DNA from 3 places in the Carboxydothermus ferrireducens DSM 11255 genome. Region 1 is predicted to be linked to each of the others. Evidence: riboswitches for the same ligand, from Rfam matches in the RefSeq annotation. Region 1 holds a riboswitch; each other region holds the start of a gene.
The links. A riboswitch is a leader RNA that binds a small molecule or an ion and turns the genes downstream of it on or off. The one in region 1 is predicted to bind thiamine pyrophosphate.
Positions count from the first base shown of each region.

Region 2: another riboswitch for thiamine pyrophosphate. It lies ahead of thiS (sulfur carrier protein ThiS); the one in region 1 lies ahead of thiT (energy-coupled thiamine transporter ThiT).
Region 3: another riboswitch for thiamine pyrophosphate. It lies ahead of CARFE_RS0101320 (thiamine phosphate synthase); the one in region 1 lies ahead of thiT (energy-coupled thiamine transporter ThiT).

Region 1 is NZ_ATYG01000004.1:49,353-59,857, reverse strand. It holds gene CARFE_RS0103245 (O-antigen ligase family protein) at 1-838, shown strand, start outside; gene CARFE_RS0103240 (cytochrome c3 family protein) at 1,214-2,566, shown strand; gene CARFE_RS14100 (tetratricopeptide repeat protein) at 2,583-3,239, shown strand; gene CARFE_RS14095 (6-bladed beta-propeller) at 3,252-4,259, shown strand; gene CARFE_RS0103225 (hypothetical protein) at 4,442-4,828, shown strand; gene CARFE_RS0103220 (hypothetical protein) at 4,923-5,546, shown strand; gene CARFE_RS0103215 (class I SAM-dependent methyltransferase) at 5,624-6,331, opposite strand; gene CARFE_RS0103210 (4Fe-4S binding protein) at 6,345-7,319, opposite strand; gene CARFE_RS0103200 (DEAD/DEAH box helicase) at 7,550-8,842, shown strand; TPP riboswitch at 8,868-8,975, shown strand; gene thiT (energy-coupled thiamine transporter ThiT) at 9,046-9,561, shown strand; gene CARFE_RS0103190 (thiamine diphosphokinase) at 9,562-10,173, shown strand; gene CARFE_RS0103185 (SH3 domain-containing protein) at 10,504-10,505, shown strand, end outside.
Region 2 is NZ_ATYG01000026.1:18,001-28,505, reverse strand. It holds gene CARFE_RS0110220 (2-keto-3-deoxygluconate permease) at 1-333, shown strand, start outside; gene CARFE_RS0110215 (four-carbon acid sugar kinase family protein) at 538-1,836, shown strand; gene pdxA (4-hydroxythreonine-4-phosphate dehydrogenase PdxA) at 1,838-2,833, shown strand; TPP riboswitch at 3,035-3,156, shown strand; gene thiS (sulfur carrier protein ThiS) at 3,280-3,471, shown strand; gene CARFE_RS0110200 (thiazole synthase) at 3,503-4,267, shown strand; gene thiH (2-iminoacetate synthase ThiH) at 4,303-5,424, shown strand; gene thiF (sulfur carrier protein ThiS adenylyltransferase ThiF) at 5,411-6,016, shown strand; gene thiE (thiamine phosphate synthase) at 6,009-6,683, shown strand; gene CARFE_RS0110180 (DsrE family protein) at 6,952-7,245, shown strand; gene CARFE_RS14960 (TatD family hydrolase) at 7,431-8,039, shown strand; gene CARFE_RS0110170 (glycerate kinase) at 8,244-9,398, shown strand; gene CARFE_RS0110160 (benzoate/H(+) symporter BenE family transporter) at 9,938-10,505, shown strand, end outside.
Region 3 is NZ_ATYG01000001.1:238,354-248,858, reverse strand. It holds gene thiM (hydroxyethylthiazole kinase) at 1-354, opposite strand, end outside; gene thiC (phosphomethylpyrimidine synthase ThiC) at 347-1,636, opposite strand; gene CARFE_RS0101320 (thiamine phosphate synthase) at 1,643-2,671, opposite strand; TPP riboswitch at 2,730-2,843, opposite strand; gene acs (acetate--CoA ligase) at 3,027-4,985, shown strand; gene CARFE_RS13845 (sigma 54-interacting transcriptional regulator) at 5,022-6,404, shown strand; gene CARFE_RS0101300 (AMP-binding protein) at 6,563-8,488, shown strand; gene CARFE_RS0101295 (acyl-CoA dehydrogenase) at 8,490-9,635, shown strand; gene CARFE_RS0101290 (thiolase domain-containing protein) at 9,659-10,505, shown strand, end outside.

The DNA of each region.
Region 1 (10,505 bases):
AGTACAGTTTAACAGCATCCACTATTTTACCTTAATCTCAGTTATTGCGATTGGGCTTTTAATTTTTGTGGGAATGCTTGCTACTGCAAGTCATTATGAATATTCTGCATACAGCTACTATCAAGCTCAAGATTTACAAGGTCTAAAAAATGTAATGGAAAATGCTGCTCGCTATAATCCCTTTAATGCTTCTTATAACGAAAAATTAAGGGATATTTACAAGTCTTTTGGTGATTTAAATAATGCGCTCCTCCAGGCGGAAAAAGCGGTGGCAAAAAGCAAATATGATCCCTACAAAAAAATTGAACTTTCTTACCTCTATTACCAGACCGGGCAGATAGATAAAGCGGCGAATTTAACCGATAAATTTATAAGCGATGCGCCGTTCATGGCGGTAGTTTATGATGCTGCAGCGCGGGTAAACATGATGTGCGGTTTAGCAGCGGTGAGAAATGGTGACCTAACAAAGGCGCGGGAGTATTTTAATAAAGTAGTTAAAGTGCGGGATTTGGAAGAAAAACAAATTACCAAATACACTCCCGAAACCCGAAAACTTCAGGTGGTAGCTCCGGTACTTTCAGTTACGCCGGAAGTAAAGTTAAATGTGGGGATTGCTTATTATTTCTTAAAAGATTTTGCTAAGGCCCGGGAAAATCTTTTGGTTTCTAAAGAGAAAACCGATTTAGCGGCGGAAAGTCTTCTCTGGTTGACGGTTTTGGAAAGCAAAGCGGGTAATACCGAACTTGCGGGCAAATACAAAAAAGAATTAGAGAAAGCTCCGGGAGGGAGTCAACTTGTAAATAAAATTGGTGAGTTTTTGAGCTTGCCACTGCTATAGGTTAAGCTGCGAAGGGAAAACAAAAGAAGAATATAGTTTTTATCATAGAAATTAACGGCTCGGTGGAGCCGTTTTTTTTTTATGGCAGTGGTATAAATTTTTTCCATCACAAAATGAAGTGCTATTATTACAATTTATTTGAATTTTCAAGTCGCACATTTGGTTAATATAAAATGATATAAAATGCTCGTATTTTGTTGAAAGGGGAATATTTCTTAGATAGCTTCGATTATTTTGAAAAAGAGATTATATAAGCAAAACTCTATTTAATACAATAAATGTCATAATTTATATAATATCGTCGATTAAAAAATATGTAACTATGGGAGGAAAAATATTACAGATATCGAATAGCTTTTTATAGGAGGCAAAGAAATGAACGTAAGGGGACCAACAAATGGAGAAAGAGTGATAAAAATTATTTTAATTGTCAGCGGAATATTCTTAACTATATTAATAATTGCTATAAGTTTAATTGAAGTTACCTCGCTTTCGATTACCTGTCAGGGTTGTCATGAAATGCGCCCGGAGTATTACACCTGGAAAGCTTCAACCCATAGCCAGGTTAACTGCTTAAAATGCCATGTGGAGCCGGGGATTGGGAATTTATTTAGATTTAAGGGAAAAATGTTCAACTTTGCCTACCTCCATTTTACCAAAAAATATCTACTGCCAATAAGCCTCAAAAAAGACCTTCCTCAACGCAACTGCACTCGCTGTCACGGCTCAAAAAGAGCTATTACCCCGGCAGGTGACTTAATAGTTCCCCACGATAAACACAAGTCGGCCGGAGTTCAGTGTCTGGAATGTCATAAAGGAATTGCCCACGGAAACATACTGGACCGCCAGGAAACAATTGACGGAGATTTCAGCCGCTGGAATTTAACTTACGCCAGGTCCCAGATGATACCGGAAAATGTAAAGACCAAAATGAGTTTGTGCATGAGCTGTCATGAACAAAGAAACGTGACCAGAAAGTGCGAAGCGTGTCACCGGCAAATACGGCCTCCCAAGGACCACCGGGCGTCGGACTGGCTCACCACCCACGGAAAACTTGCTCGCAAAAATTTAAAATATTGTGATTTGTGCCACTCTTATTCTAATGTTGGAATTGAATATAATGAAAAAGATCCGGTGCGGGCTTACATTAAAGGAAACAGTTTTTGCTATGGCTGTCATTCCAAAAGGCCGGTAACCCATACGGTTGACTGGATATCCTCTCATGGCCTCTTAAGGACCAAAAACGATATTTCGGGATGCCTTACCTGTCACGACTGGGGCCAGCGTTCACCGATTCAAACCGCGGGACAGAGCATTATTGCCGGAGAGAGGCAAACGCTGCAGGTACCCGGTGGGCAGGTTTTGGGAGAAAAGAAAACTTACTGCATCCAATGTCACCGGGGTCAGCATAATAATTTCTTTGCATACCAGGTGCAAAATCACCCTGTAAATCTTCCGCCCGGTACAAAGCTGCAAGGATTTTGTTTTGGGTGTCATAATGTTCGCCAGTGTCAGCAGTGCCACAAAAATGCGGAAGCCCTATTTAAAGAATTCCAGGAAGGGAGAAATAAGGCTGGTACTTCTAAAAAGCTTTTAAACCCGCACCAGAAATATTTTCAAAATGGTGCGCAAAACCACCCGGTACCTTTAAATGCCGGGACCAAACGGGATAGCAGTTGCTATCGCTGTCATAATCAAAAGTATTGTACCGGTTGCCATAAAAATTAAAAAAGGGGGATTTGTCTTGAGCACGGAAGTTAGACCGGTCAAAACACCCAAACCGGTGCCTCCGCTTGTAGCGTATTTAATAATAATTGTTTTTACAGCAACAATGTTTGTCATTGGGGTGATTATTGGTAAAGCCTTTTTTTGGGAGAATTACGATACTACACCGATAGCAGACCGGATTATTGAAGTGGCCAAGCAGAAGGTGGCTCAAGACCCCAAAAACCCGAAAAACTACGTGGATTTGGGGTGGGGTTATTTTAAGAAGAAAGATTATAATAATGCCTTGTCTCAATACAAAAAAGCAATTGATTTAGACAAAAAATACTATCCGGCTTATTTAAACCTGGGGATTCTTTATATTGAGACCGGTAAATATGATTTAGCGGCAAACACCTTAAAGAAGGCTGTAGCCCTGCAGCCGAAAAGCTCCAATGCTCACCTAAATCTCGGAATAGCCTATACTAAGCTTGGAAAATACAATGAAGCATTGAAAGAGTTAAATGAAGCCTATAAACTTTCCCCGGGATCAACCAGGATAATTTACGAAATAGGGGTTACCTATGAAAAAATGGGTAAAATCGAAGAAGCAAAGTACCAGTACAAGTCGGCTTTGGAGTTTGATCCGAAATTTGAAGAAGCGAAAAAAGCTTTAGAACGGCTCAATAAAAAGTAAAGGAGGGAGGGTATGAGTAGCAATAATACCCTTGCCGTACGCTTAAAAGATATTTTTTGGCGGTGGGATCAGGAAAAGCTGAAACGAACTCTGAAATGGATTTTTATAATAGAGTTAATATTTTTTATAATCTTTTATTTCCTTAACCGTAACCCGGTACCGAAAATAGTACCGCAAATAGGGCCGCCTGGACCACCAGCTTTCTTATATGCGATTTACGGTACCGACCAGAATCCCTTTAAAAAGCCAATGGCGGTGGCGGTATCCGGAAACCGAATTTATGTAACCGACACCGGCAATCAGAGGGTCCAGGTTTTTGACTATGATGGTAATCCTCTCTTTACCTTTGGTAAACCCGGTACCGATAAAGGACAGTTCAAGTTCCCCTACGGTATTGCAGTGGACGGGGACGGAAAAGTTTATGTAGCCGACATGTACAACGGTAAAATTTCCGTCTTTAACAGTGAAGGGATTTTCCAGTACTATTTTGGTAGCCCCTCAGATATCAGTCGTCCTGCTGGCTTGTTCATTTCCGGTAACCGCCTTTATGTGGCCGATGTCGGGAAAAATAAAGTAACGGCGTTTACATTAGACGGGAAGAAGGTTTTGGAGTTTGGGAAGATGGGTACTGCCAACGGTGAATTTAGGGCTCCTAACTGTGTCTGGGTTACCAATGGTAAGATTTATGTCGCTGACTCCGGTAACGACCGGGTGCAGGTCTTTAACCTCCTTGGCGGTTATGCCTATACTTTAACCGGCGGCAACAACAATGGTGAGACCTTTTCCTTTATTAACCCCCGGGGAGTTGGAGTAGATGGCCGGGGAGTACTGTATGTGGTGGATAATTTAAATAGCCGGGTTTGTGGCTTTGATGAGCAGGGTAATTTCCTCTTTACCTTTGGCAGCAAAGGGGCTGAGCTAAACCAATTTATTTTGCCCAACGGGCTTTTCGTTGATGACCAGGGCCGGATTTACATTACCGACACCGTAAACCAGCGGGTGGTCGTATATCAAAGCTGATAATGCGACCAGTAAAAGAGCTGCTAAATTAAATGGGCAGCTTTTTTACTTTTGAAACGCATTAATTTGGTAGCTATTAGCTGGAATTTTTATCCGTGTATTCTATTTTTGAGAATACTATGTCTGAAATTAGCAGGGAATCCATCCTTGAAGTCGAATTACTTCTTAAGGAGGGATTTTTATTGGCTAAAAAGATTGGAATTTTATTTTTATTGTTATTAGTTATCCTTGGTGTCTTGGCTTATGGTTTTCGGGTCTGGGAAAAGCCGGAGGACGTGTTTGGTAAGTTTGAAGGAGCTTTGGCAAAAGGTGATAACAAAACTGCCTTTACATATTTATCACGTACCATAAAGGACGATTTATCACAAGAGAAACTAAAATCTTTAGATATTTTTGTCCATGAAATGGAGAAGCAGGGTTTTTCCTTTGAACCGACTTTTCCCGAGTTTTGCAGGAATTTTTTTTACCGGGAATTTAAACGGGGAGTGGCCCAGGGGGATGTAGTATATACGGTAGAAATTGGTTTGGTCCGCGAGTGGGGCGGATGGAAGGTGGTAAGTGTCCGGTAATTTGCAAGGGTTTTTTTAAGTAGCTTTGCAGGAAATCGGGGAGAAAGAGAGAATATAACTTTTTAGTTATAGTATACCTGCGGGAGGGAAAAGGATGCAGCGTTTTTTGGTGGCAGCGTTTTTATTACAGTTAATCCTGTTAGTGACTTTGGGAGGGGCGATTGGTGCTGGACCCGGCGCGTTTGTGGATAAAGAAACGGGGATAGTGGTGAAAACCGCGACTCCTGAGGATGCGGCGGTTTCCTTTTATGCCCTTTTGGAAAAAGGCCGCTGGCAGCCGGCGTATAAATTAATGACCAAAATGTCCCGGGACATGATTTCCGAAGCGGATATGGAAGCATCGGTCAAGCAGGTGAAGATTGTCAAGTCCCGGCTGGTTAAGGTATTTCCTGCCGACCAAAAGGGAGAGTTTGCTACTGTCGGTCACGTCCGGATAATCCAGTTAGAAAACCAGCCCAACGAGATGGCAATTGTAGGTATTGCGGTTTTACGGCAGAACCCCGAAACCCGGGGATGGGAAATTGTCCGGGTGCCCAATGAAATCGAAAGCGTTTATAAGGATATCCTGGATTTAATTTTAAAAACCGATGAAAAAATGAGCAGAGAAGATTTTGCCGGCGAAAATCTGACGAAGGAGCAGCTTACCCAGATAAAAGACCAGATCAAGGCCATGAAAGAAATGCATGAAGCCCAAAAGGAAGCGTTAAATCAGCAATAAAAGTTTTTGTTTAATCGGCAGAAGCCGGCCCTACAAAAATGCAACAAAATTCCCCGCCCGATAAGGCGGGGAATTGCCTATTTTCGCGCAGTAAACACTAAATCCCGACCTTCGGGATCATAGGGTGTAAGGGTGAAATCCCGGTAAAAGCCGATTTCCCGAAAGCCGGCATCTTCCAAAAAGGTTTTTAACTTTTCCACAGTAACCGGATATAAAAACATCTGGTCGGTGTAAATTTCTCCTTTTTGCAGGAAAACAAGTTCAAGGGAGAACCGCACCAAATCGCCAAAAAGTTCGTACCGCCGGCGGAAAATTAAATCCAGCTCCAAAAGCTTTTTTTCGGGGAAAGGGAAAACGCCGGTTTTTAAAAATAAGGCAAAGTTCACCGTTTGACCTACTAAGAGACCTCCTGGAAGTAAATGTTTAAAAAAGTTTGCCAGAGCTTTTTTTATACCATCCTCTCCTAAAACCGGTAAGGTGTTGCCGATACAAAAAATACCCTCAAAAGGTTCCTCTAAGTGGAAGGCAGTAAGGTCTGAAATTAAAAATTTAACATTGTTTTTACCCCGCGCCTTTTCCCGGGCCAGACTTACAAATTCAGGGTTTATATCTATACCCGTTACTTCAAAACCGCTTTCGGCCAAAGAGAGGGCGTAATTACCGGTACCGCAGCCCGCGTCCAAAAGTTTTTTTGCCGGGGTAAAAAGTTTTTTTAAACTATTTACTACCGTAACATTGGCCGGGAACAAGAGATCGTAATACCGGTTTAAAAGAGAGAAGCCCATCCATCCTTCCTCCTCAGTGGGTAAGCTTGTCGACCAGCGGGTAATAAGCTTGCCAGAGTTCTGGTAATACTGTGGACTGCCAGCGTCCGGTAATTTTAGCAATAATCATGTCGCCAATAAAAAAGCCCAAAAGAATTAAAGAATACTGAAAAGGGGTTAAGGTAAATTTTCCAATTCTGCTGCCAAGAAACAAGGTGTTTTTTACCGGACAGACTTCAAGGCAACTACAGCATAACGTACATTCGGGAGAGGTAACGGCATTTAGGGTCGAAACCTTTAAATTGCCGGGACAAATTTTATCGCATTTTTTACAGGAAATACAGCTTTCGTTATTTCTTTTTATAGTTAGGGGCGAGAAAAAAGCAAAAATATTTATGAAAGCTCCATAAGGACAGAGAAACCGGCACCAGAATTGAGGAAAAGTAAGGGATAAAACTATTAAGACGATAAGTACCTTTACGGTTAAAGCGGAAGGATTTAAGAAAAATTTCAGCATTTTAATATCGGCAACCGCATTGTAGGGTGATTGGACAAACTGCCAGGTAGCTTCCGGTGGCATGTCAATTAAAATTACTTTTATAAAGAACAAAGCGATAAGATACTTAATGCCGGCAAGTAAATAGCCAAACCAGGTTGGAATTAGTAAATCTCCGGGGATTATTTTTTTTCGAAAACGGTACAGAAGTTCCGATACGGTACCGATGGGGCAGATATGGCTGCAAAATCCGCGCTTAAAGAGAAAAGCACTCAAAATAATTAAAATTAAAATCGTAAGTCCTGCCGGGTGAACCGGGTCAAAAACTCCGGTAAATAAATAGCTTTTTAAAGCTACCAGGGCTGAAATAGGGAGAAAGCCTTCGATTGAAGGAAAACGGTATTTTAACGCCGAAACCCCTTCGGTGGGGAATAAAGTTACTGCCTTATAAAAGAAAAAACCGGCTACAGAAAAAAAGAGAAGATAGTAATACTGGCTAATCTTTCGGAGCAAGGCTAAGTCCCTCCTTTTACTTGCATTATAAAATAATGGTAAAAACTTTTCCGTGATACTTCTCACAAATAAAATAAACCTTGCATTACGGAAAAGAATGGTTTATAATACATGAGGCAAGAAATGGTAAGCCTTTCTGCCAAGCTGCAGAAAGGCTTTTTATGTTTTAAGCATAAATCCAGCTATTTTGCCCAAATTAAAAATGAAAAAAGGAAAAAGGAGAGTTTTTCATGGAAGAGTTTAAAAAATTGGGATTAATCACACCGCTTTTAAAAGCGGTGAACGACCTGGGGTTTGAAATGCCTACTCCCATTCAAAAGGAGGCTATTCCTCTTATTTTAGAAGGACATAACCTGGTGGGTCAGGCTCCTACCGGAACCGGAAAAACCGCCGCCTACCTTTTACCGGTGTTACAAAGAATTCAGCGGGGAAAGAAAGCTCAAGTGTTGATCGTTACTCCGACCCGGGAGCTGGCACTGCAGGTGGCCGATGAAGTGGCCAAACTCGGAAAATATCTTAAAGTCCGGGCTCTGGCGGTATACGGCGGCCAGGCTATTGAGCGGCAAATCCGGGGACTTCGCCAGGGGGTAGAAGTGATTGTGGGGACCCCGGGACGAATCTTAGACCATATCGGCCGGAAGACTTTTCCGGCGGCAGAGATCAAAACTGTTATCCTGGACGAAGCCGATGAAATGCTGGATATGGGCTTTATCGATGATATCGAGGCAATTTTAAATACCCTGACCAACCGCCAGCAAACCTTGCTTTTCTCGGCAACGCTGCCGGCTCCGATAAAAACCATAATTAAAAAGTTTTTAGGGGGGTATAAAACGGTTAAACTGGTTGGCAGGGAAAAAACCGTGCCGGCGATTCGCCAGGTATATTACGAGCTTCCGGAAACGGAAAAAATCGAGGGACTTGTCAGTATCTTAAACAGCGAGCTACCCATCCAGGCTATTGTGTTTTGTCGCACCAAAAAGCGGGTTGATGAGGTAGTAGAGCAATTAAACTTCCGGGGTTATGCAGCTAAAGGATTGCACGGGGATATGAGCCAGCGGGAACGCACTCAGACCATTAAAAGCTTTAAAGCCGGGAAAACCGAACTTTTGGTGGCTACCGATGTAGCCGCCCGGGGCCTTGACATTCCCGATGTTTCCCATGTCATCAATTTCGATATTCCCCAGAACCCGGAAAGCTATATCCACCGTATTGGACGTACCGGCCGGGCGGGCAGGGAAGGAAAGGCCATTACCCTGATTAACTACCGGGAAAGAAAGCTTTTAAAAGCCATAGAAGAGGCAATAAATAAGCGCTTAAAGCGGGAAATACTGCCGGAGCCGGTGGATTTGGAAGAAGCCAGATTCAAAAAAATTGCCAAGAAAATTCTGGATACCATTACCAAAGGGGTACCGGCTTTATATCTGGAAATGGCGGCCAGACTTTTAGAAGAGGAAGAGTCGGAGCAGCTTTTAGGGGCAACTTTGTATCTTCTGGAAAATCGGTCTTTACAGAATGGTTTTTAGCGGTTATAATTGTAAAAAAATACTAAACGGCCACTGGGGGTGCCGGTCAAAACCGGCTGAGAGGGAGAGTTCTCCCAACCCTTTGAACCTGATCCGGGTAATACCGGCGTAGGGAAAGTGGGGTAACTGGAAGATAAGCCCGTTTTCCGCTTTGCCGGAGACGGGCTTTTTTGTCTGGTGGCCGGGAAAAAGGAGGGTGGCTGATGAAAGGGTTAGACTTGCGGGTGGTGACCCGCGGGGGGCTTGCTTTAGCTCTTGCTGTGGTTTTAAGTTTCATAAAAATCTGGCAGATGCCCCAGGGGGGTTCGGTAACGCTCTTATCCATGCTGCCGGTAATTTATTTTGCTTATACCGAAGGGCTTTTACCGGGGTTACTGGTAGGGGTCTTGTATGGTTTGTTACAGTATTTAATTGAACCGTATTTCGTTCATCCCGTTCAGTTTCTTTTGGATTATCCGGTGGCTTTTGGGGCCCTTGGCCTGGCGGGACTTTTTGTCAAAAAGTCGCCGTATCCGGGAGTGGTACTGGCAATTCTTGGACGGTTTTTATCCCACCTCATATCCGGAGTGGTGTTTTTTGCGAGCTATGCGCCAAAAGGTCAAAGCCCCTGGGTGTATTCGGCAATTTATAATGGTAGTTACCTGCTGCCGGAATTAATTTTAACCCTGGGGGCAGTTTACTTGCTGAAAATCTTTGAACGCTTGCGGAAGGTGACGTAAATGCGGGTTATAATTTTTGCCGGGGGTGAGGCCCCCGGCTTTTTACCGGATTTAACACCGGAGGATTACTTAATAGTGGCCGATGGTGGGGCAAGGCATTTGCCCCCGGAGGTCATACCCGATCTTTTACTGGGGGATATGGACTCGCTTCCGAAAAACTTGCAGGAAGAGTTTAAAAGAAAAGGGGTAAAGCTTAAAATTTATCCTGCCGAAAAAGATTTTACCGATTTAGAAGCAGCTGTACAAACAGCGCAGGACCTGGATGCTTCCGAGATTGTAGTGGTAGGAGGAACCGGGGGACGGAGCGACCACTTTTTTGCAAATTTGCTACTCCTTGCTAAATGTAGCTACCCCGTTACCTGGTATGGTCACGATTTTATCGGTTATATAAATAAAAATCCCCTTACATTAAAAGGGAAACCCGGGCAGTTATTTTCGGTTATTCCCCTTACCGGAGAAGTTACCGGCCTTACTATCGAAGGAGCTAAATACCCGCTTGTTGGGGCTAATTTATCCTGGGGGACTACTTTGGGACTGTCAAATGAGTTTATAGCCGATACGGTCAGAATTTCCTGGGTGACCGGTAAATTAATACTACTGCAAGTTTTTTGATTTGGGCATTTTTTTGGGACCTTACCGGAGTAACGGTAAGGTTTAATTATATCGAGGTAGCTAATAAATTTTTTCTAAAAATATTTCTGCTAAAAATAGCGTAATGTCAAGAGAAAAAAGGTTTTAAACATTTTATGTATATAAATAAAATTTATACAACTATAAGCAGGGAAATCCATAAAAAAGTCGAAAAAAGCATATAAAAGAAAAATAGTGCAAGTTAATGACCTCTTATAACGATTAATCCCGGGAAGTGCTGGGCTATATGTAAAGTTTAACTCTTGCCCTGCCTCTCCCGGTGTTAATAAAAACAAAAGGAGAGGTGATGTGAT
Region 2 (10,505 bases), on a different contig from region 1:
GGAGCCAAAATGAATTTGCTTGATGTATGGAAGGCTGGACTTGTAGGTATCTTGGTGGGCGTTGCTGTAGTAGTTATTACAGGAACGGCGTTATTTATTGCTGATCGGTTAACAGGTGGTAACGGAATAGCCGGGTTAGCGGCTGCATCCACTGCAGGAAATGCTGCAGCAGTCCCAGCTGTAGTTGCATCAGCAAACCATGCCTATGCTCCAGTTGCACCAGCGGCTACAGCAATAGTAGCTTCGTCAGTTATTGTTACTGCATTTTTGGTTCCAATTATAACCGCTTGGTGGGCAAAACGTATCGGTGTTGTAAATAACAATGCCGCATAAAATTTTGAATAAAAGCATTATATCTGAATCTTACATTAGGATAAATGTTATAGGGGTCAAGGGTAAGCAAGTTTCAAAATGTGTGGTTCCTTGACCCCTAAAATTCTAAAATGTTATATGTACTGCAATTTTTACTTTTCTCTAAAAAATGAAAAAATATAAAAACTGATAAAGAAAACTAGAGAAAAAAGGAAGTGGTATAATGTGAAACAAATTGCTATTATTGCCGATGATTTAACTGGGGCCTCAGATACCGGTGTTCAATTTACCCAAAAAGGACTAGAAACCTTGGTTATCTTTGATGCAAAAAACTTTTTTGAAGATGCTAAAAATGTGAATGTAGTTGTTATTGATACTGACAGCCGTTCTCTTACTTCTTCTGCTGCTTATCAAAAAATAAAAGAAGTTTCTCAAGTATTAAAACCTAAAGGATACAAGCTAATTTATAAAAAAATAGATTCTACACTTCGTGGAAATATTGGTGCAGAAATAGATGCCATAATGGATGTTATTACTTTTGATTTTGCAGCTATAGTGCCGGCTTATCCTAAAATGGGCCGAACCACAATTGAAGGGCAACATTTTTTACATGGAGTTCCGATTGATAAAACTGAAATCGCAAATGATCCTATATGCCCTGTCAAAGATTCCAATATAGTATCTTTATTATCGAGTCAATCAAAAAGAAATATTGGCTTAGTTAACCTGCAAACAATACGATCAGGGATTGAAAATATAAAAGCCAAAGTTGATAATTTATTAAAAAAAGATGTCCAGCTAATAGTATTCGATTCTAAAACAAGTCAAGACTTAAAAATCGTAACCGAATATCTTTCTTCAAGCAACTATCAAATTCTTTGGGTTGGTTCAGCTGGGCTAGCAGAGTCTTTACTAGATGCACTTGAGTTTACCTTTAATGACATATCGCAATTTAAATTACTTTCAACAGAAAATCCGGTATTGCTTGTTATTGGAAGCATTTCAAAAATAACTCAGCAACAGCTTTCAATTATACTTAAACAACCTAACGTAACTTCGGTAAAACTGGACCCATTAAATGTTTTAAAAGATGAACAATATAATAATGAAATTTCTCGTTGCCTCGTTGAAATAAAATTAGCATTAAAAAAAGGATTTGATGTGGCTTTTCATGTCAATTCGTCACCTGAAATTGTGCAAAAGACACAAGAAATAGGAAAACTTCTTAATATTCCGCAAAACCAAATATCGAATAGAATTGCAGATGCTCTTGGCATCATTTCAAGCCAAGTTATTAAGGAAATTCCTTTGCAAGGACTTATTTTAACAGGAGGAGATACAGCAAAATCAGTATGCAAACACCTTGGAGTTAGAGGTTTGAAGTTGATTAAAGAACTAGAACCAGGGGTCCCAATAAGCCAACTTATTGGCTTTGGTAATTTGTTGGCAATTACGAAAGCCGGTGCTTTTGGAACAGAAAGAACTCTTATTAATGCAGTACACTTTTTGAAAGGAGATAGGTGATATGTCAAGACCGGTAATCGGAATTACTATGGGAGATGCAGCAGGAGTAGGGCCAGAGATAATAATGAAGGCGCTACGCGATCCTGAAATTTATGCAATCTGTAAACCATTGGTTATAGGCGATGCAAAGATACTGCAACGGGCTGAAACTTTTATCCATACTGGACTTCATATTAAACCGATTCAGAATATCGATGAAGCAGAATTTAAATTTGGGATAGTTGAGTGTTTGGATCTTAATTTACTTCCTCCTGATATTCCCTTTGGACAAGTTTCAGCAAAAGCTGGAGATGCAGCTTTTCGCTATTTAGAAAAAGCTATTGAACTAGCAAAAGAAGGTAAGATTGATGCTATTTGTACAGCACCCCTAAATAAAGAAGCACTGCATAAAGCAGGTCATATGTATCCTGGCCATACTGAGATATTGGCAGAGCTAACAAACACAAAAGATTTTGCAATGATCCTATCTGCACCCAAATTAAAAGTCATACACGTAACAACACATGTGGGATTAAAAGATGCTATAGATATGATTAACCCGAATCGTGTATACAAAGTTATAAAACTTGCTCATGATATCTTAAAAAAAGCTGGTTATTCGAATCCCAGAATTGCGGTTTGTGGAATAAACCCGCATGCTGGCGAAAATGGATTATTTGGCTACAGAGAAGAAGAAGAAAAAATTATCCCAGCGATTAAAAAAGCTCAACAAGAAGGAATAAATGCGATTGGTCCTTTGCCAGCAGATACGGTATTTTACAGAGCTATCAGAGGCGATTTTGATATTGCTGTTGCTATGTACCATGATCAAGGCCATGCCCCTGTCAAAGTATTGGGGTTAGAAGTTGGGGTGAATATTACTGCAGGCCTTCCTTTTGTCAGGACAAGTGTTGACCATGGCACCGCCTTTGACATTGCTGGAAAAGGAATTGCAAATGAATTAAGTATGAAAGAAGCAATCCGCCAAGCTGTTGAATTGACTTCCAAAAAAATTTAGATAAAAATTAATATCAATTTACCAATCTCCATCGAAAAGGACATTTCGCTAAAACAATGATATTGGCTCTTCGCTAAGTAGTATGGGTAAATGTCTCTAATGATTGTATTAGCATTAGGACTAAAAATCTATTGGATTGTCACAAAAAGTGAAATTTAACTTGAAATGATTAACAAAAGTTGTTAAAATTAAAAAAAACTAAATATGGTTTAGGGGAGCTGAGGGGGTAAGCTCGGCTGAGAGTAGGCACCGAAAACCCTGTGCCTTGACCCTTGGAACCTGCTCCGGGTAATGCCGGCGAAGGGAAAAAGACGACGTTAAAGCCTTTAATGCTAATTACAACCGGCATTAAAGGCTTTTTTATTTAAAGTATTTAAATGGCATCATAAGAAAACCGCCGGCGAAATGGCGGTTTTTTATTTGGTGTTGAAGAAAGGGGGGAGTTCATGCTTAAGGTCAATGACAAAGAGCTGAAATTTACGGGAAGTATTAAAGAATTACTTGATTACTTAAAACTCAACCAATCTTCATGTGCTGTTTTGGTAAATGGTGAAATTATCAAGAGGGAAAGCTGGGAAGAGTACCTGCTCAAAAATGATGATTATGTGGAGATTGTTAGTTTTGTGGGTGGGGGTTAATAGTTAAAAATTTACCAGGGAAGGTGATTACATGTTTACTATTGGCGGTAGAACGTTAAAATCAAGGCTTTTTGTTGGCACAGGTAAGTTACCGGATTATGCTTTAATTTCCAGGATGTATTATGAAGCAAAGGTTGAGGTTTTTACTGTGGCTGTTCGCAGAATTGGTCTCAATACAAAACATGAAAAAAGTGTTTTAGAGTTTATTCCCAAAGAGGCAGTAATTATGGTAAACACTTCGGGGGCAACAAACTATAAGGAAGCTATCAAAATTGCTCAAATTGGCAGAGAGTTGACTTCTTCTGACTGGGTTAAGGTTGAAATTGAAAAAGATACGAAATACTTATTTCCAGATAACTATGAGACCCTCAAGGCGTGTGAGATTCTGGTGAAAGAAGGATTTAAAGTTTTTCCTTACATTTACCCTGATTTAAACATCGCTAAAGAGCTTGAACAGATTGGTGTTACGGCGGTAATGCCCCTTGCAGCACCTATCGGAACAAACAAAGGGATTGGTTGTGAAGTTTTATTAAAGCCAATAATTGCTGAAGTTGAGATACCTGTAATAATCGATGCTGGAATTGGCCGACCGTCTCATGCTGCACAAGCAATGGAACTTGGGGCTGATGCAGTTTTAATCAATACTGCCATTGCTACGGCAAAAGATCCTTTGGTAATGACCCTGGCTTTTTCCAAAGCAGTTGAAGCGGGAAGGCTTGCTTATGAGATTGGACTATTAAAAGAGTACGAATATGCTCAGGCATCGTCTCCTCTTGAAGATTTTATAAAGGGATAAAGAGTTTGATTTAAAAAGGTTAGAAGGTGTTAGCTGTGCTTGATTATTTACAAAAATGTTTTGAACTTTATTTTAGGTATGAGCAATATGTTCCTTCCTTTTCTGAAGCTTTGGATATTTTAGCAAAAGACTATTTGGATAAAATTGACTTAGTCAAGCTTTTAAATGTTGAGGATGAAGAAATAATAAAACTTATGGCAAAAAAAGCCAAAAGAATTACGGAACTTAATTTTGGAAAAGTTATTTTATTGTATGCTCCATTGTATATAGCTAACTTTTGTGAAAATGGGTGTGTTTACTGTGGTTTTTCCAAACTAAGAAAATACCCACGGGAAAAACTTAGTTTAGAGCAAATGGAAGAAGAAATGCAGCAGATAAAAAGTGAGGGAATTGACTCTATTTTACTTTTAACCGGTGAGGACAGGAAAAATTCGCCTTTTGCCTATATAAAAAATGCCTGTAAGCTTGCCACTAAATATTTTTCAGAGGTTTCAATCGAAGTTTATCCCCTTTCCAAAGAAGAGTACGAAGAATTAGCAAGAATTGGGGTTATAGGTATTACCATTTATCAAGAAACGTATATAAAGAAAGATTATGAAAAGCTGCATCTTTTTGGTCCAAAAAAAGATTATGAATTTAGGCTTTATACTCCGGAAAGAGCATTAAAAGCGGGGTTTAAAGCGGCAAGTATAGGACCGCTTTTAGGATTATCTTTGCCCAAACTGGATGTGTATTCGGCAATTTTACATGCTGACTATTTAATGAAAAAGTATCCTCAAGCGGAGATTGCGATTTCTTTTCCAAGATTAAGGGCTGCCAATACGGCATTTAAGGCCAAACATGTGGTATCCGATAAAGAGTTTATTAAGTTTTTGCTTGTGGCCAGACTCTATTTGCCCCGGATTGGTATTAATCTTTCGACGCGGGAGAGGCCAAGCTTACGAGATGCTCTTCTGGACATTTGCATTACAAAGATGTCAGCCGGTTCCAAAACAACTGTCGGAGGGTATTTTAGCAAAAAGGAGGATTCCCAAGGGCAGTTTGAAGTTGAAGATCGAAGAATGGTAGCTGAGATAATTGAGGTTATAAGAAAAAAAGGGTTGAGGCCAGAGTTTACAAATTGGATAAGAGGTGTAAGGCCTTATGAACTCCTTTAATTTAATGCTGAAAAATTATTTTGATGATGATTTATTGCAGAAGCTAAATAGAGTAAAAATACTAATTATTGGCTGTGGAGGGCTTGGGTCACACATTGCTTGGATGCTGGTTCGTTGCGGGGTTCAGAATTTGAAGATTGTTGATTTTGATCGGGTTGAGCTTACAAATTTAAATAGGCAAGGTTATTTTTTGGCGCATGTGGGTCTACCTAAGGTATTAGCCTTAAAAGATATTCTTACCCAAATTAATCCAGGAGCAAATATTGCCATAGCAGTTGAAAAAATTGATAGTAAAAATGTTGAAAAAATAATTATGTCCTATGATGTTATTGTGGAGGCTGTAGATGATGAAACAACAAAAGCTTTAATTTTCGAAGCAGCTATGAAACTAAACAAAAAGGTTGTTGGTGCTTCCGGAGTAGCTGGCTTTGGCGATTGTGAGCGTATACAAATCAAAAGAGGTAGGAACTTTGTTATTGTTGGTGATTTTGCAACTTCTGTCAAAGATAAAAAACCTTATGCTCCTAAAGTAACGGCCGTTGCTGCAATTCAGGCCGATGAGGTGTTAAGGATGGTGGTGGAGGATGAGTAAGCTGGAAAAGTTAAGACTTTTTGAAGACTATAATATCTACTGCATAACTGCCGAGAAGTTTTCCCGTGGTAGAGAAAATCTTAAAGTTGTTTCTGAGATGCTAAAAGCTGGAGTAAAGATAATTCAGTATCGAGAGAAATATAAGTCACTGAAGGAAAAATACTATGAATGCCTCAAAATAAGAGAACTGACAAGACAATATGGGGCCATTTTGATTGTAAATGACCATGTGGATTTGTGTCAAATGGTTGACGCGGATGGGGTTCATCTTGGCCAAGACGATTATCCGGTTAAAGAGGCTCGGAGGATTTTAGGGGATGAATATATAATTGGAGTTTCTACTCATTCTCCCGAACAGCTGAAAAAAGCAGCAAAGGAAGGAGCTGATTATGCAGGTGTTGGACCGCTTTTTGCCACGAATACTAAAGATAATGCAATACCCCCGGTTGGACTAGAATATCTAAAATGGGCTGTTGCAAACTCAAGTATACCCTTTGTTGCTATAGGTGGGATAAAAGAATATAACATTCAGGAGGTTCTCGACTTGGGAGCCAAGTGTATAGCGCTTGTTACAGAGATTGTTGGGGCTGAGGATATTAAAGATAAAATTGATAGACTAAATAAGATTTTAGAAAGATATAGGGTTAGTAACAAAGCCTTCGATTAAAGAGACGGGTATTAGTCCTAACGTTAATTGAAAAATACCGATATCTCTCCTTCTAATAACTTTCATAAGATAAACTAATTGGACAAGAAAATTTTTCTATGCTACATTACTTTTAAAGAAAATCTTGAAAATCAATCAAACTGGTTTAGGAGGATTCGCTGTAAAAAAAATCATAACTTTAATTTATGAAAGTTGAGGTGTTAAACCGATGAATAGGCTTAAGCTTGTGTTTCATATTAACGAACCTGATAAATGGCAGAGGGTAATAATGAATATCAATAATTTTTTAAACGATGTGGGCCAAGGAAATGCTGACATCGAAGTAGTAGCTAATGGAGAAGCAGTTTCAGCCTTCAAAAGCAATGGTCAAACAAATAAAATGCTAGTAGAACAAATGCAGAAGTTAGCTGAAATAGGGGTAAACTTTGTTGCTTGCCAGAACGCTCTTAAGGCTCAATCGATTGCTAAAGAGAGTTTGCCCGAATTTGTAACAGTTGTACCGGCCGGCATAACAGAAATTGCCAGGAAGCAAACAGAAGGATTTGCGTACATTAAGCCATAATTAGTTTAGCTAAATAAGAGAGGAGTATGCAGCATGGTGGAAATGGTAGATTCTCATACCCATGTTTCATTACTTCCGTACGAGGGTCTCGAAAACATGGCCCTGACCGGAGTAAAAAAATTATTGGCTGTTCCTTATTTTTTGGAGCTCAGCATGCGGAGACACTTTTTGATCATTTTCACCAGATGTTAACTCTTTCGCGGACAAATGCTGAGAAAAACGGCATCAAGCTTTTTGTTGCTGTTGGTATTCACCCGATGGGAATTCCGAAAGATTGGCCCAGAGTAATTGAAGCATTACCCCACTGGTTGAGAAGGGACGGGGTTATCGGTTTAGGAGAAATCGGCCTGCATGAGGGTAGCCGGTTGGAACAGGATGTCCTCCGCGAGCAGTTAATTATCGCTAAGGAATTCCAGTTGCCAGTGATCATTCATACTCCGCCACAGAAGAGGATGGAAATAACCAATGAAACGCTTGAAATTGCTGCTTCCGTCGGTATAAAACCAGAAAAAGTGATTATTGATCACGCTAATTTAGATATTCTTGATTTAATCGAGGGATTTGGGGCTGTTCCCGGACTTACCATCCGGTCCGATGGAATTACTCCGCAGGTACTCCTCCACAATTTAGAACGATTCCAACGGGGTGTTCTTAACAGTGATTATAGTAACCTCAAGCCCAACGATCCCTTGAGTGTTCCAAAAGCTGTCCAGTACCTGAAACTAAACAAGGTATCGCCCGAAGTTATTGCCCGAATTGCAAGATATAATGCTGAAAAATTGTTTGGCATTTAATTTTACAAATGGAAATATCCTGTGTTGTAAGTTACTTTTCTTAAAGAAGTGCAAGTATAAACCCTGCTGTTACGGCAGGGTATTTATTTTAGTTAGTTTTGTCCCATTATTTAATAACAAAAATCCATTACATTTACATTTAATAAATTATTAAAATAAAATTAAATCAAGTAGATCAAGAAAAAAATGGAGGAGGTTCCTTTAATGAAAATAGTTGTTGCCCCCGATTCTTTTAAAGGAAGCCTGAGTTCATTAAAAGTTGCCTTAGCTATTGAGAGAGGTATTAAAAGAGCTGCATCCGAAATAGATGCAGAAATTGAAATAATAAAAATTCCTATGGCCGACGGTGGAGAGGGCACAGTAGAGGCCATAATGTGTGCTCTGGGTGGAAGACTTGTAAAGACCCGGGTTCTTGATCCTTTAGGAAGGGAAATAGATTCTTTTTTCGGTGTACTACCAGATGGTACCGCAGTAATTGAAATGGCTGCGGCTTCCGGGCTTAATCTTTTGAAAACTGAGGAAAAGAATCCTATGATAACTACCACTTACGGCACGGGTCAACTTATAAGGGCGGCACTTGATGAGGGATGCAGAAAATTAATTATAGGAATAGGCGGCAGTGCTACCAATGATGGTGGTGTGGGGATGGCCCAAGCTTTGGGTGTAAAATTTCTTGATAGCAACGATCGTGAGATTGGTTTTGGAGGTGGAGAACTTTATAAAATAGAGCGGATAGATTACTCAGGCCTTGATGCAAGAATCAAAGATACCGATATTGTAGTCGCCTGTGATGTGAAGAATGTGCTATGTGGTCCAACAGGTGCTTCGGCAGTTTATGGACCTCAAAAAGGTGCAACCCTTGAAATGGTAAAAGTTCTGGATGAAAATTTAAGGCATCTAGCTACAATGATAAAAAGATACCTGGGAAAAGATGTGGCTGAGGTCCCGGGTTCAGGAGCTGCAGGTGGGCTGGGAGCTGCTTTGCTGGCATTCTTAGATGCAAAACTCCGGCCGGGAATTGAAATAGTTATGGAACTTGCTCAGTTTCCTGAGGTAGTAAAAACTGCGGAATTAATTATTACTGGAGAAGGAGCAACGGATTACCAGACTATGTTCGGAAAGGTCCCTTTGGGAGTTGCCCGGGTGGCAAGAAAATTTGGCAAGCCAGTAGTATGTATTTCCGGTTCCCTTAATACAGGTTACGAAAAATTATATGCCGAGGGTATAACAGCTTTATTCAGCATAGTTAACCGCCCAATGACTTTAGATGAAGCTATGGAAAGAGCGGAAGAACTGCTTGAAAAAATTTCTGAAAATGTCTTCAGACTATATTATTTAATGCGGGAAGGGGATAAATAAATGACACCTGAACAACTCTTAGAATAGCAAAAGGTTCCATGACGAAAAATAAATAACGGTAATCAAGATCCGCAATTTCTGGCCATCAAAACGACCAAAGACCCGCAATATACAAGAAAAGGAAATGATTTAACTCCTTCCTTGCAACTAAAAGATATAAATATAAAAAATTTTGTAGACTGTGAAGGAATTTTTAAATTTATGTCGAAAATTAATAATAAGAACAGTGTTTGGTATTATAGAACAACTAAAATATTAAAAATTTTATTTTTATTTTCTTAAATCAAAACAATGTTTGATAATATAAGACATTAATACAAGAGGAGGGAAAATATGAATTAAAAGGAAGGATAATGTTTGAAAATGTTGGAAGTTTTTTATGATGTTTTGTTTTTATGATTTGCTAATGGGGGTGAGGAAAAGAGAAAAAAGAAAGAAAAAAAGAAGAAAAAAAGAAAAAAAGAAGAAAAAAAAGAAAAAATGAACTAGATATGGAATTTTTGTAAGGAAAAAGTAGATTAATACGAAGGAGGGTAAAGATGAGTATTTCTAATAACTTAATGGAGAAAGGTTATAATATTGGCGAAAGTTTTCAAGAACTCGTTAAAAATCTTTCTTTTCCCGGATTAACTACTGGATTAATCGGTGCGTTATTTAGCAGCATGGGGCCAGGTTTAATTGTGATGAGTGCAGCCAAGCAAGGTAACCTTCCTGATGATATTGCAGTGTCCTGGATTTTTGCGATCTTTTTCTTTGCTGGGTTAGCAACAATGTTTGTTTCACTTTACTATCGCGTTCCCCTCGTGATAGCTTACAGTATACCAGGTTCAGTGTTAATTGGCAAGTATTTAGCTTCTGGTGGAAATATACACGAAGCGGTCGGTGTTTATTTTAGCATAGCTGTGCTTGTTATTATCCTTACGGCTACAGGCGCTATTAAAGCTGTTATCGAACATATTCCGATTCCTATAATGCTGGGGATGGTTGGCGGAGTACTTTTGAGCTTTGGATTAAATGCTTTTACAAGTGCTTTGACCACGCCAGCAGTTTATGGCATAATGGTAATTATTTATTTTATATGGTACTATTTTAAAGGGTTATCAAGTA
Region 3 (10,505 bases), on a different contig from region 1:
CAAGGTAAAATTGCCGGTAGCTAACAGTTCAAATACCGTATCATTACGATAATTGGTTGCTCCCAAACCCACCGGGTCTAACAGCAAAGGCTTTTGATATTTATTGGCCAAATAAACTGCTTTCTTAAAATACTCAACCTGACGGGAGTGAAGGGTTCCGATATTTATGACTACTGCATTAGCAATTTTGACCAATTCATCAGCTTCTTCTATCCCCTTCGACATAATCGGCGAAGCCCCGGCCGCTAAAAGTACGTTTGCGGTAAAATTAGTCACCACATTATTGGTTAAATTTACCACCAGAGGAGATAAGTCCCGGACCTTCTCCCGGATTTCCCATAGGGTGTTAAGCATTTTTTCCGCCCCTTTCATTCATAATTTTCATGGCACAAAGTTCCCCGCACATGGAACAGCTCTTTATGTCTTGAGAGCCGCGCTCTATTCGCATTTTCCTGGCCCGCTCGGGATTTATTGCCAGTTCAAACTGCCGTTCCCAGTTTAACTCTTTTCGGGCTACACTCATTTCATAATCCCGGTTCCAGGCTTCCCGGTTCCCCCGGGCCAAATCGGCTGCATGGGCCGCAATTTTTAAGGCAATTACCCCTTCTTCTACATCTTCCACCGTGGGCAATCCTAAATGTTCCGCTGGAGTAACGTAGCAGAGGAAATCCGCCCCAAAGTACGCAGCCCAGGCGCCACCAATCGCCGCAGTAATATGGTCGTATCCCGGAGCAATGTCGGTAACCAGTGGCCCTAATACATAAAAGGGAGCATTGGCGCAAAGCCGCTTCATAAGCTTTACGTTCATTTCAATTTGATTGATGGGCACATGCCCGGGGCCTTCCACCATAACCTGGACGCCTTGATTTTGGGCGTACTTAACCAGTTCGCCGAGCTTCATTAATTCCATAATTTGCAGCTGGTCAGTAGCATCCGCAATACTTCCCGGTCTTAAACCGTCCCCCAGGCTTAAGGTAACGTCGTATTTCCGGCAAATAGCTAAAAGCCGGTCGAACTGTTCATACAAAGGATTTTCTCTTCCGTTTTTCTCCATCCAGGCAATGGTTAGTGAGCCTCCCCGGCTTACCACCTCCGTTACCCTGGGAAAACGGTCAAGAACCTTAAGGATTTCCCGGGTCACCCCCACATGCACCGTCATAAAGTCTACGCCGTCAGTTGCCTGTCTTTCGATAACGTCAAACAGCAGTTCCGGATCCAAACGACTTATATCACCGTATTTATTTAGCGTTTCAGCCGCCGCCTGGTATAAAGGTACGGTCCCTACCGGCACCGAACTTTCTTTGATAATCGCCCTTCGAATTTCATCAAGATTTCCGCCGGTACTTAAGTCCATTATTGCATCGGCTCCCGCTTTAATAGCCACCTTTACTTTTTTTAGTTCATCTTCGTAAAAACAGCGATTTTCCGAAGTCCCAAGGTTAGCATTTACTTTTACTTTAAGCCCCGCTCCAATACCTTTGGGATGCAAATTCCGGTGATTAACATTAGCAGGTATTACCACTTCCCCCAGAGCTACCTTTTGCCGGATTTCTTCCGGCGATTTTCCTTCCTCCGCCGCCACTACTTCCATTTCCCTGGTAATAACTCCCTCTTTTGCTTTTAAAAGCTGAGTCATTATCGCTCACTCCCTTGCTTTAATTATTGTTTCCCGTAGTTCATAAACTGCCCGCGCCGGACTTTCCGCTCCAAATACAGCCGAAATTACCGCAATCCCATCGGCCCCGGCACGAATAACCTCAAAAACCTTTTCCCGATCAATACCCCCAATAGCTATTACCGGGGTATTGGGAAACTCCTCTTTAAGCTTCTGAATCACTTCTACCCCGCAGGGCGGTGCGGCATCTTCCTTGGTGGTTGTAGGAAAAATTGGCCCAAGCCCAAGATAATCGGCTCCCGCCTTTATTCCTAAAACCCCTTCTTCATAATTGGTAGCCGAAAGCCCGACAATTTTTCCGGGAAAATGCTTTCTTGCCACCTCCAGGGGTAAATCCTCCTGTCCCAGATGTACCCCATCGGCATTTAAAGCAATTCCCAGGTCCAGCCGGTCGTTTACAAAAAACGAAACCCCATATTTTGCACAAAGCTCTTTCAGCCTTAGCCCCTCCCGGTACATTTCGGCTCCCTTTTTTCCTTTTGCCCGGTACTGGAAAGCCGTCACTCCATTTTTCAGGCAATCTTCGACAACCCTCCAGAACTTTTCTTCGTTAAGGTAAGCATCATCGGTAAGTACGTATAAGGTTAAATCCACCGAAGGCTTAATCAAGGTTAAAACTTCTTTTTCCAGCTCATAAAGTAAAAACCTTGCTTTTTTGGCATTAAGGACAATCGCAGCATCTAACAGCTTCCCAAATTCTTCTAAAACCCTCAGGCTTTCCTGGGCTCTTTTGGCGTTGGCTAACACCACCTCCCGCAAATTATTCCTGGCCATCTCCTCTGAGCTTAGTTCCTGTCCCGGGTCGTTTTGAGCATCCCGATACCACAAGGGATTTCCAGCAAGACTTTTTTCTATTTCTTTGATAAAATGTCGCAAATGTTTAAATTCCTCAAATAATTTTCTGCTCACCAAACCAAAGCGAGCTACTTCCTCCAGCACCCGGATTCCTTCCCGGGCCCGGTTTAAATTAACATCAATAATCCGGTAAATTTCCATCAAATACCTCCCCGAAAAAAATAAACCCCTTCCAGAAGATGGAAGAGGTTGGTGGTAACTTATCATTATTTCCTCTCCCTCCGCTGGCATTACCCAGAGCAGGTTCAAAGGGTAGACTTCTTCATCGCGAAGCCTTCTCAGCCGGGCTCATCCGGCACCCCTGAGGTTTTTTGTTATTTTTAATTTATCTAAATAACTATAAATTGTCAAGATAATCTAACAGACCACCATTTTTCTGACCAATAAAAAGCAGATTTTAGCATTTCAACTCTGCATTTTAACATTTAACCCTTTTTTTACCTCAAACCGATTCTCCTTATTTAAAATTATAAAAAAAACTCCAGGGGGGATCTGGATGACAGAATTAACCGAAGAGTTAAAAATGATTAAAGAAAGTAAGATTTTTTATCCCAATCCGGAAAAAGTAAAAAAATCGGTAGCGGGCAGTATTGAAAAATTCAACGAACTTTTAAAACTATCCTGGGATAACCCGGAAAAGTTCTGGGATGATGTGGCGCGTGAACTGTGGTGGCTTCATCCCTGGGAAAAAACTTTTGAAGGAAGTCTTCCTGATTTTCGCTACTTTATTGGTGGTATTACCAATCCAGCTTACAACATGCTGGATCGCCACCTGGAAAAAGGAGCAGACAATAAACTGGCGCTTATCTGGGAAGGTGAAAATTATGAAACAAAATTTTACACCTACCGCATGCTCTGGGCCGAAGTTAACCGTTTTGCCAACGTCTTAAAAAGCTTTGGCCTCAAAAAAGGCGACCGGGTGGCCATTTATCTTCCCAACCTGGCCGAAACGGTCATTGCCGTTTTAGCCTGCTACCGCACCGGCATTATTTTCAATACCGTTTTTTCCGGTTTTTCCGAACAGGCCTTACGGGACCGGCTCATTCATTATGAGCCGCAGGTCTTAGTTACCGCCGATGGTGGCTATCGCCGGGGTAAAGAAATACCCTTAAAACCCAAAGCTGATCAGGCTATCGAAGGAATCAGCAGTATCCAGAAAGTGGTGGTAGTTAAAAGAACCAACACACCGGTTAAGATGGTTCCGGGCAGGGATTACTGGTGGGATGAATTAATGCAAAAAGCCCCAATAGACTGTCCACCGGAACCCATCGAAGCTAACGAACAGGGTCTGGTATTTTATACCAGCGGCACTACCGGAAAACCCAAAGGTGTGGTTCATTCCGGTGTGGCCTTTACGGTAAACAATTACATTTACGCCAAATATCACTTAGACCTGCACCCCGAAGATATTTTATGGTGCACGGCGGACATCGGCTGGCTTACAATGCATATCTGGGGTATTGTCGGCGCCCTCACCAACGGTATTACTACCATTTTTTACGAAGGAGCTATCGACTACCCTAAACCCGATCGTTTTTATCAGATAATCCATAAATACCGGGTAAATAAATTATTTACCGCACCAACTGCCGTACGAATGCTAATGCGTTACGGCGAACAGTATATGGAACCCTACGACCTTTCCTGCCTGGATGTGATTTGCACGGTGGGAGAACCGCTCAATCCCGAAGCCTGGTACTGGATGTATAAAAATTTAGGTAAAGAAAAAATTTACATTAACAATACCTGGGGACAAACGGAAACGGCGGGCACCCCTCTGGCCGGTGCAGCCTGGATTACCCCGATGAAGCCGGGATCCTGCGGTATTCAGTTTTTAGGGGCAAAGTTAGAAGTGGTTGACGAAGAAGGAAATCCGGTACCTCCGGAAACTCCCGGTAATTTAATTATGACAAGACCAATTCCTATGCTGGTACGTACCCTCTGGAAGGAACACGATCTTTATCTTAGAAGCTATTTCAGTCGGGTACCGGGAGCTTATTTCACCAATGATGGTGCAGTAAAGGATAAGGATGGCCACTTTTGGGTTACCGGTCGTATCGATGATGTAATTAACGTTGCCGGTCACCGCCTCAGTACCATGGAAATGGAAAGTGCCATCATTGAAGTGGAAGGAGTTGCCGAAGTGGCAGTGGTAGGTGCTCCCGATGAAATCAAGGGTTTAGTTCCGATTGCCTTTGTAACTTTGCGTCAAGGCTACGAAGCTACTCCCCAATTAGAAGAAAAGATTCGAAAAATAGTTGTGGAGAAAATCGGAAAGATCGCCGAACCGGCCAAAATCTACTTTACACCGGTTATGCCCAAGACTGCCAGCGGTAAAATTATGCGCCGTTTATTAAAAGAGCTTGTAACCAAGGGTGAAGTTAAAGGCGATGTTACCAGTCTGGAGGATGTAACTACTTTAGAAAAAATTAAGGAAATTATTAGCGGGCGGTAAAATACCGCCCTTTTTTAGCAGGAAGGGGTGACATCCATGCAAATAAAGCAAATAATGACTACCAACCTGGTTACCATAAAGCCCGACGGTACTTTACGGGAAGCTACGCATCTCATGCGTCTTAATAAAGTTGATGCTTTACCGGTGGTGGACCAGGATTATAAACTTTTAGGGCTAATTACTAAAAGTCACGTCCTGGATGCTTTCCTTAATAACATACCAGCCGATACGCCGGTAAAAAACCTGATGATTACAGAACTTTTTACCTTTACCCCGGAGGATGATGCCGATAAAACCTGGGAAGTACCGGTAGGCAGGGTACCGGTAGTAGATAATGAAGGCAAAATTATTGGTATTGTCACCCGTACCGATTTAATCCGCAGTTATTACAAAGAATTAAAAAGGCTAAATTTAATCCTAAACGAACGCGTGGAAAATTACCGGGAAGCTCTCAAACACTTCAGGGAAAGCCAATACCAGCAACCGGTAATTTATAAAAGTTCCGCTATGGAACAGGTAGTGGAACTGGCCCGCCGCGTTGCAGATATAGATGCTACGGTGCTTATTTTGGGAGAATCCGGTTCCGGCAAGGAAGTAATTGCCTCCCTCATTCACCAGGAAAGCAGGCGCCGCACGGAAAATTTTATTAAAATAAATTGTTCTGCCATACCAGAAAACCTTTTAGAGTCAGAGCTTTTCGGCTACGAGCAGGGAGCTTTTTCCGGCGCCAATAAAAACGGTAAACCCGGTCTTTTTGAACTGGCCAATCACGGAACAATTTTTTTAGATGAAATCGGCGATCTTCCCCAACAGCTACAAGCAAAACTTTTAAGGGTTCTCCAGGACAAGGAAATTTACCGGTTAGGAGGTACCACTCCAAGAAAGTTAGACGTTAGAATAATTGCCGCTACCAATAAAGATCTCGCCCAAATGGTGAAAAACAAAACTTTTCGGGAAGACCTTTATTATCGTTTAAACGTTATTCCTATCGTAATTCCCCCCTTGCGGGAACGGCGCGAAGATATCCCGCCCCTAATTAATTATTTCCTGGAGGTATTTAACAAAAAGCACGGTTATAATAAAATTTTTGCCCCCGAATTGGTCGATTTTTTAACCGAACAGCCCTGGCCCGGAAATGTCCGGGAGCTCAGCAATACCGTAGAGCGTCTGATAATCATTTCAAGAGGAAATATCATAACTTTGGAAGATTACCAAAACCTGACCGCTCCTTCGTCTAAAATAAAAGAAAACCACGAAGATTTGTCTTTAGCAAAAAAACTCGATAACGTGGAAAAAAGTCTTCTTTTAAAAGCCCTGGAAACCTACGGCTCAACCCGAAAAGCCGCTAAAGCTCTGGGAATAAGCCAGGCATCGCTTATCAGAAAAGCCCGCAAACACGGTATTAAAACCGGCTTTTAGGGTGCTTCAATTTTGAAGCGCCGCTGCAAAAATAATTCGGGTATTTTTGAAATAACTGCTTCAAAAATGAAGCAGCTATTTTTTTGGGGAGCAGTTTTGGTATTGGCACAAAATTTGCTTTTTAAATTTTTAGAAAATTCTAAAAAGGAGGTGAGAGATTGTTTATCCCGGAGGAACACCATTTAAAGGAAAGTTTTATTGCTCGCTTTATGGCCCGCTGGCACTTTAAAAACTTTGAGGAGTTAATCAAAGCAGCATATAGCTATCCCGATTGGTTTTATTCGGAAATGGCCAAACAACTGGACTTAACTTTTTTCACTCCCTACGAAAAAATAGAAGACTTAAGCCGTGGCTGGCACTATCCTAAATATTTTAATAATGCAGGTTTTAATATCGCCTACGATGCGGTTGTAAAAAAAGCCCTGAACAATGGTGAAAAACCGGCAATTATTGCTGAAAAAGAAAACTCTACCTTCGAAACTTTGAGTTATCAACAACTTTACCAGGAAATCAAGAAAGCAGCAACGGTTCTTGCAAATCTGGGAATTTCCCCTGGCGATAGGGTTGCAATTTATTTGCCAATGATTAAAGAAACACCAATTTTCCTTTTAGCTTTAGCTTACATTGGGGCTGTTGCCGTACCGGTTTTCTCCGGGTACGGCTTTGAGGCAGTCCGGGAAAGGGTTATCCTTTCCGGCGCCAAACTGTTAATCACCGCTGACGGCTTTTCCCGCCGGGGCCAGGAAGTACCTCTTTTAAATACCGCTCTTGAAGCAGTAAAAGACCTTAATATTGCTATTCTGGCGGTTACAAATTTAAATACCCCAAAACTTTCCCCTGATTATGAAAAGCTCTACTGGTACAACGAATTAAAGCAACAGTTTGCTCAGGAAATTTCCATTGCAAGTACCAGAACCGAAGATCCGCTCTTAATCATCTATACCTCCGGAACAACCGGAAAACCCAAGGGAACCCTCCATACCCATATCGGTTTCCCGGTAAAAAGTGCTATTGACATGCTTTTTGCCTTTGATATCGGTCCTGCAGATAAAGTTTTTTGGATAACCGATTTGGGCTGGATGATGGGTCCCTGGTTGATTTACGGGACTTTGCTGATTGGCGGTACAGTAGTTCTTTACGAAGGATCTCCCGATTACCCAAGCCGCACCCGGCTTTGGGAACTAATAGAAAAACATCAAATATCCGTTCTGGGCCTCTCTCCAACCTTAATCCGGCTACTCATGACTTTTCCCGATGCTGACCCGGAAAACTTTAGACTAAAAAGCCTTAGAATTTTAGGTTCCACCGGCGAACCCTGGACCGAAGAAGCCTGGCAATGGTTTTTTGCAAAAGTAGGAAAAAAGAAGCTGCCAATCATTAATTACTCCGGGGGCACCGAGATTTCCGGAGGAATACTGGCTTCCTACCCGATTCATAAAATTCCTCCCTGCGCTTTTACCGGAGTTTTGCCGGGAATTAATGCCGATGTGGTCGATGAAAATGGGAAACCGGTAAGAAACAGGGTGGGAGAACTGGTAATTAAAGGGCCCTGGAACGGTATTACCCGGGGATTTTTTAACGAACCGGAGCGTTTTGAACAAACCTACTTTTCCCGCTTTGGTCCCGACCTCTGGGCTCACGGCGACTGGGCAAAAATCGATGAAAACGGTTACTGGTACATTTTAGGAAGGTCTGACGATACGATAAAAGTTGCCGGTAAGCGGCTGGGCCCCGCCGAAGTTGAAAACATTGTAAACGCTCTTCCCGAAATAGCCGAATCGGCAGCTTTTGGGGTACCTCATCCGATAAAGGGAGAAGCTTTAGTCGTAGTTGCCGTACCAAGCAAAACAGATTTTGTCAAAGAGGAACTTATCCAAAAAATCAAAAACCAAATCGCGACCAAACTTTCCAAGGCCTTGTCTCCCGAAGACGTATTAATCGTAAAAGCCCTGCCCAAAACCAGAAACGGTAAAATATTACGCCGGTTAATCCGGGAAAGTTACTTGGGAGAAGTAAAAAGTGACACCTCTTCCCTGGAAAATCCCCAGGCTTTAGCGGAAATTCGGAGAGAAAGGAGGGAGTGAGGTGAATTTTGAGCTTTCCGAAGAACATAAACTTCTCCAGGCCACCGTAAGGAAGTTTGCCGAGGAAGTTTTAAAACCCAAAGTCCGGGAGATCGACAAAAACGGTAAAATTCCAGAAGAAATCTGGTGGCAAATGGGCGAACTTGGCTTAATGGGTCTTCCAATTCCGGAAAAATACGGAGGTACCGGAGCGGATTATCTAAGTTTTGTTATAGCCGTAGAGGAATTAGCAAGGGTTTGTCCTTCCGTGGCCCTTTCCTATTCGGCCCATATCTCCCTGGGAGCAATGCCAATTTTACTTTTTGGAACAGAAGAACAAAAGGAAACTTATCTGCCCCCTTTAACTCTCGGCAAGTATTTGGGAGCTTTTGGGCTTACCGAGCCCAATGCCGGATCAGACGCCGGCGGAACTCAAACCACCGCCGTTTTAGACGGAGATCATTACGTGATAAACGGCAGCAAGATGTTTATAACCAATGCCAGTTACGCTAAATACGTAACCATTACCGCCGTCACCGACCGCACTAAAGGTACCAAAGGAATTTCAGCCTTTATCGTACCAGTAGGGACTCCAGGCTTTACCATAATTGACAATTTTGAAAAGCTGGGTATGCGAGGTTCCAACACCACCGAACTGGTTTTTGAAGATGTCCGGATACCTAAAGAAAACCTTTTGGGTAAACCCGGAGAAGGTTTCAAACAGTTTCTGCAGGTTTTAAACAACGGACGCATCGGCATTGCTGCCCTTTCGGTAGGATTAGCCCAGGGTGCCTTTGAACAGGCGCTGTCCTATGCCAATACCCGAATTCAGTTCAAAAAACCGATCGCTGCTAACCAGGCGATTGCATTTAAACTGGCAGACATGGCTACCAAGATTGAACTTGCCAGAAACCTTACCTATAAAGCCGCCTGGCTTAAGGAAAACAATCAGCCCTTTGCCAAAGAAGCGGCGATGGCCAAACTGTTCGCTTCGGAAATTGCCGTGGAAGTAGCCTTAGATGCAGTGCAAATCCACGGTGGTTACGGTTACATTACCGAGTACCCGGTAGAAATGTTTTTAAGAGATGCCAAGCTTTTAACCATCGGTGAAGGTACGTCAGAAATTCAAAGGCTGATCATCGCCCGGCAGCTTGGCTGTCCGGTATAAATTACTAAAAAGGAGGGTTTTCAATGCGTCCAGTTTATATGGTGGCCGGAGGAATTACCAAATTTAAAAAAGCAAACCCCGAAAAGGATTTTCGTTACATGGTTAAAGAAGCTTTCGATTATGCTATGAGTGACATCCCAAAATTAGACCTCGAGCAAATTGATGCCACAGTAGCTTCGTATTTTTCCGACCATTTTACCCGGCAGTTAATGGCCGGAATTATGGTCCAGGATTATTTAGGTTTAGTTCCCAAAATGTCCAAAAGAATTGAAGGCGGAGGTGCAACTGGAGGATTATGCTTTCAAACCGCCTGGGAAACCATAGCTTCCGGTAGGGCTGAAGTCTGCGTGGCTTATGGCTTTGAAACTATGTCTCACGTTAATACCTGGAAAGGAAACGAATTTATTGCTCATGCTTCAGATACAAATTTTGACTATCCCGTAGGCGGATTTTACACCGGTTACTATGCTTTAATGGCCCGGCGACACATGTACGAATTTGGAACAACTGAGCGCCAATTAGCCATGGTTTCGGTAAAAAACCACCGCAATGCAATATACAACCCTTACGCCCAATTCCCCGCCGAGTTAACAGTTGAGGATGTTTTAAAGTCAGAAATGGTTGCAGATCCCTTGAAAAGACTCGATATTTGCGTTATGTCTGACGGTGCTGCAGTAGCCATCCTCGCATCGGAAGAAATGGCCTATAAACTCACCGACAAACCGGTTAAAATCACAGGTGTTGGTACCGGTACCGATACCATGCGCTTAGCTGATCGCCCCTCGGGTAAAGTTCCCTTATTACCCCACGAAAAAGAAGATGATTATAAAAACTTAAAATATCCAGGAGTTCACTCTTTCCGGGGTGGCC